DNA from 2 places in the Nocardia sp. CA-128927 genome. Region 2 is predicted to be linked to the other one. Evidence: riboswitches for the same ligand, from Rfam matches in the RefSeq annotation. Region 2 holds a riboswitch; the other holds the start of a gene.
What was found. A riboswitch is a leader RNA that binds a small molecule or an ion and turns the genes downstream of it on or off. The one in region 2 is predicted to bind cobalamin.

Region 1 (2,449 bases), 3.2 Mb from region 2:
CCCGCACAGACACGGAAGGGGCCTTCGCAAGCATCTTCACAACGCGGTCTAGCAGCGTTGCGAAGTTCCGTTCACCGGGACGTCACATCCTCAGATCCAGTGCATCGTCCGGTGCCGCAGCCCGCCGCGGAACTGCCCGACCGCGAGGCCGATCATTAGTCCGCGTTCCTCGGCGACTAATCCGCGGGTAAAGGGTAGCCGAATCATTCGTAGCAAAACTTCAGGCAAGTGAATCTCAGGTAAACCATTCTTCGGGAATTCGGCATTCAGCCGCGCCAAGCCGATTCCTCTGCTACGTCCCTGTCGATAGCCGGGACGGAAGCCCCGGCGGTACCGATAGGCGACGAGCGCCTCGGCCAGATATCCGAGACGGTAGCCCTCGCGATGGGCGCGCCAGCCGAATTCGAGATCCTCGTTGGCGGCGAAGGTGACGTCCTGGCCGCCCAGCTTCCGATAGACCTCCGCACGGCACGCCATGCTCGTCCCGATGATCACAGGCGCATAAACGCCCGCGGGCTGGAATTGGTCCGGTGCCGGGATGTTGGCGACGTGCCGCGGGTTGTCCGCGTTGAGCGAATCGCCCTCGACCGCAGAACAAGTCAGGTCGTAGCCCTCGTCGAGGAACTCGACCATGCGGCTGACCCAGTTCGGGTACGCCCGGTCGTCATGATCACAGAACAGCAAAACCTCGCCCGTGGCATGGGCGGCTCCGACATTTCGCGCAAAAGCGGCACCGGAGGTATCTGACGCGTCAACATAATGAACTTTCAGCCGATCGCGAAGTGGATGACTCGCTATATGGGCTTGCACATCGACAGGTGAGCCGTTGTCGGCTATTACAACGTCGAATTCCCCCAAGTAATCTTGACGCGTCAAGGCGTCTAGTTGGACATCGAGGAGATCCCGGCCTTCAGCCGTCCCGATGTAGGTTGGAATGACGATCGATACCGACCGTTCAGTCACCACAAACACTCCTGCTATCGATTCCCCACGCCGGAGCCCTCCCCCGAGTGAAACAACTTTAGACATATACCGGAATGTTGGGCTACACCCAGGTTCCGTGGGCTTCCTCACAGACTTGGACAGATGACCAAACGATGATGTCCGACTGATCGACGACCACCGCTGCACCGCCCGGCCGCACCGCGCGCTCGCCTAGCGCCCTATGCTGGTGGGTGCAGCTGGTTCACCGCGCGCGTACGAGATGGAGCCCCGTCGTCGCGTTGCGGAGCCGAGTTCGGTCGCCTCGAAAGGGCGGCCGGGCGAGAGGGAACCCGGTGGAAATCCGGGACTGTCCCGCAGCGGTAAGCAGGAACGACCGCCGTCACACGCACTGGGCGCAAGACCCGGGAAGCGACGGCCAGTAGGTCGGCCGACAAGGCCGGTGCCTGTGAGTCCGAAGACCTGCCAGCCGTGTCGGATACGCCGTATCCGACGGCCACCGCCTCGTGGATCTGGGCGCGCGGTTCTACCAGTACTTGATGTGTCGGGGCTCCGTTGTCGGAATCTCCTGGCGTATCTCCGGTAGCCGCGCAGCCCGTATGGCGAGGGCCCACGACACCAGCACTGGAGAGACAACGTGACTGTTGTAAATCAGACACCGTTCACCGCAACGGTTCTCGGGCTACCTAGGGTCGGACCGCGGCGTGAGCTCAAGCGGGCCACCGAGGCCTACTGGGCGGGCAAGATCGACGCCGCGCAGCTGCACACCGTCGCGCGCGACCTGCGGCACGCCCAACTCGCCGAATTACAGGCCGCGGGCCTGGATTCGATCCCGGTGGGCACCTTCTCGTACTACGACCAGGTACTCGACACCGCCCTGCTGCTCGGTGCGCTGCCGCCGCGGGTGGCCGGGATCGCCGATCCGCTGGACCGGTACTTCGCCGCCGCGCGCGGCAACGAAACCGTGGAACCGCTGGAGATGACCAAGTGGTTCGACACCAACTACCACTACCTGGTCCCGGAAATCGACCAGGACACCGTGTTCTCGCTGAACCCGGAGAAGCTGCTCGACGAGGTGCGCGAGGCGCTCGCGCTCGGCGCGCCCGCCCGCCCGGTGGTGGTCGGTCCGATCACCTTCCTGAAGCTGGCCAAGGCCACCGGTGGCGCGGCGCTGGACCGGCTCGCCGAACTCGTCCCGCTGTATCGCGACCTGCTCGGTCAGCTGGCCGAGGCGGGCATCGGCTGGGTGCAGATCGATGAGCCGGTGCTGGTCACCGACCTCACCGAGGACGAACTCGCCTTGGTGCGAAGCACTTACACCGAGCTGACGGCGTCCGCCGAGCGGCCGGCGATCCTGGTGGCCACGTACTTCGGCCACACCGATGCCGCGCTGGCCACGTTGGCGGGCACCGACATCGAGGGCGTCGCGCTCGACTTCACCTCCGGCACCAGTGTTTCCGATGTGGCCGGGATTCCGGCGCTGGCGAGCAAGCTGCTGGTGGCCGGT
Region 2 (2,449 bases):
GATGTCCTCGATCACCAGCGCGCGGACCCGCTCGGGGTGCGCCGCGGCGAACACCCAGCCGTGCAGCGCGCCCATCGAATGCCCGATCACCACCATCGGTTCGGTGATGCCCGCCGTCGCGGCGGTCAGATCGGCGACGAAGGCCTCGGTGGTCAGCTCGTCCGGTGCGGGCCTGCCGTGCCCCGCCGCGTCGAAGGTGTAGACGTGGCCGTAGTCGCGCAACCAGTCCAGCTGATCGTGCCAGGTCCTGGCGCTGCCCATCAATCCGTGCAACAGCAGGATCGGCACACCCGCTCCGCCTTCGTCGTGCAACACCCCGCTGATTCTGCCGGGCGCGCGTTCATCGTGTGCGGTACCCCCGATACGGCCCATACCGGACGGACGCTCAGGGGTCGTATTGTCGAGCCCATGGCTGTTGTGAAGATCAACGCGATCGAGGTTCCCGAGGGCGCGGGCCCCGAGCTGGAAAAGCGGTTCGCCCACCGTGCGCACGCGGTCGAGGGCTCGCCGGGATTCCTCGGCTTCCAGTTGCTCCGGCCGGTCGCCGGTGACAAGCGGTACTTCGTTGTCACCCAGTGGGATTCGGAAGAAGCGTTCGCGGCATGGCGGGACGGGCCCGCGCGCGAGGCACATGCGGGCGAGCGGCAGAAGCCGGTCTCCACGGGTGCTTCGCTGCTGGAATTCGAGGTCGTCCTCGACGTGACCGCGAAGCCGGCCAACTGACGTACCGAACACTGCCGGGCAGGCTGACCTGCCCGGCGACTCGCCCGACGCCGGGGCGCGATCAGCGCTGGTCGTGTTGACGTCGGGTGCCTCCGGGTGTCACAGTTCGAATGACAAAACGCGAGGGTGATGCGGTAATCCGGTGAAAATCCGGAGCGGTCGCGCCACTGTGTTCCATGCACCGAGTCCTTGGGTGCCGGAAAGCCAGACACCGGCATCTTCGCAACCCATTCGACGGGACGCGCATCCCTAGGAGGACTCGCATGGCTATCGCGCATTCGCCGAGCCGGGCAAACGAATCACTGGCCACTGTGCTCGTCACAGTTGGTGTCGTTCTACTCGCACTGCTCACGCTGTACCTGGTCGGCTTCGATCAGGGCGTCATCTCGCGCAGCGGGATGTACATGCATGAGTTGATGCACGACGGACGTCACCTGCTGGGGCTTCCGTGCCACTGAATTCATCCACGGCTGTCCCCCTGAACTCACCCACCCCGCCGACTCCGTCGGCTGCCATCCCCCTGGCCGGTTCCCTCAAGACCCTGCTGCTGCGCGGTCTGCTGGCCGGTCTCATCGCGGGTCTGCTGGCCGCGTCGGTCGGCTTCTTCGTCGGTGAACCGAAGATCAACGCCGCCATCGCCATCGAGGAAGCCGGTTCCGCCGCTGCGGATCATCCGCACGGCGCGGAAGCGGAGGCGACCAACGGGCATTCGCACGGTGACGAGGAAGAACCGCTGGTCAGCCGCACCGGGCAGAAGGCGGGACAGTTCCTCGCTCTCAGCCTGGCCGGTCTCGCACTCGGCGCGATCTTCGCCTCGGTCGCGCATTTCGCGCGTCGCTACAGCACGCTCTCCGGGCCGAAGCTCGCGCTCGGACTCGGGCTCGGCGGCTGGGCCGCGATCGTGGCGGTGCCGTTCTTCAAGTACCCGGCGAACCCACCCGCGGTCGGCGATCCGGAGACGATCAACCAGCGCACCCTGCTCTGGGTGGCCGCTGTGCTGCTCGGCTTGGTGGCCGTCGGCGCGAGCGTCTATGTCTACAAGTTGCTGCGCGGCCAGCTGAGCACCTTGCGGCTGATCGGCGGACTCGCCGCTTTCCTCATCGTCACGATCGCGGGCTACATCCTGCTGCCCGGCATCAACGAGGTGAAGGCGGACTTCCCGGCCGCGCTGCTGTGGCAGTTCCGGGCGGCGTCGCTCGGCGAGACCGCGACGCTGTGGGCCTGCCTGGCCCTCGGCTTCGCCGCACTCAGCGAATTCGCCACGCGCAGTGATACTCCGGTACGAGAGTCGATCGCTACCGCGGGCTGATCCGCATCCGGAATACGAAGGGCAGTGTCGGTGTCATGACCGGCACTGCCCTTTCCCTTTGGCCCGCACCACTGCGTACGGGCGCACCAACGCAACCACCGCGCGCGGTGCTCGTCGCGTTCGTCGGCCTCGTCGTCGCCCTGCTCGCCGGGGTCGCCGAGGCGATCGAACAGACCGCGCTGCTGCTGGAGCGCGACGAGATCGACGTGGCAGGCTTGGCCACCGGACTCGCCGTGCGGCTGGGGATCTACCTGGTCGTGCTGGTGGTCGCCATCCGCATGACACACGGCGCCCGCTGGGCCCGGCTGCTGCTGACCTTCGGCATCGGCGTGATCGGCCTGCTCTCACTGATCATCGAGCCACTGGCGGCGCTGCTGTCCGCAGACAAGTTCGGCGACCTCTTCGCCGACCTGACCA

Region 1: linked by a shared signal. The riboswitch ahead of metE (5-methyltetrahydropteroyltriglutamate--homocysteine S-methyltransferase) and the one ahead of ACQPW1_RS03455 (CbtB domain-containing protein) in region 2 are both predicted to bind cobalamin.

What each region holds. Positions count from the first base shown of each region.
Region 1 covers NZ_CP192087.1:7,970,406-7,972,854, forward strand. Annotated here, with positions in the region: gene ACQPW1_RS36890 (glycosyltransferase) at 91-963, opposite strand; cobalamin riboswitch at 1,222-1,426, shown strand; gene metE (5-methyltetrahydropteroyltriglutamate--homocysteine S-methyltransferase) at 1,580-2,449, shown strand, end outside.
Region 2 covers NZ_CP192087.1:706,036-708,484, reverse strand. Annotated here, with positions in the region: gene ACQPW1_RS03465 (alpha/beta fold hydrolase) at 1-315, opposite strand, end outside; gene mhuD (mycobilin-forming heme oxygenase MhuD) at 409-723, shown strand; cobalamin riboswitch at 797-957, shown strand; gene ACQPW1_RS03455 (CbtB domain-containing protein) at 987-1,181, shown strand; gene ACQPW1_RS03450 (CbtA family protein) at 1,238-2,032, shown strand; gene ACQPW1_RS03445 (hypothetical protein) at 2,068-2,449, shown strand, end outside.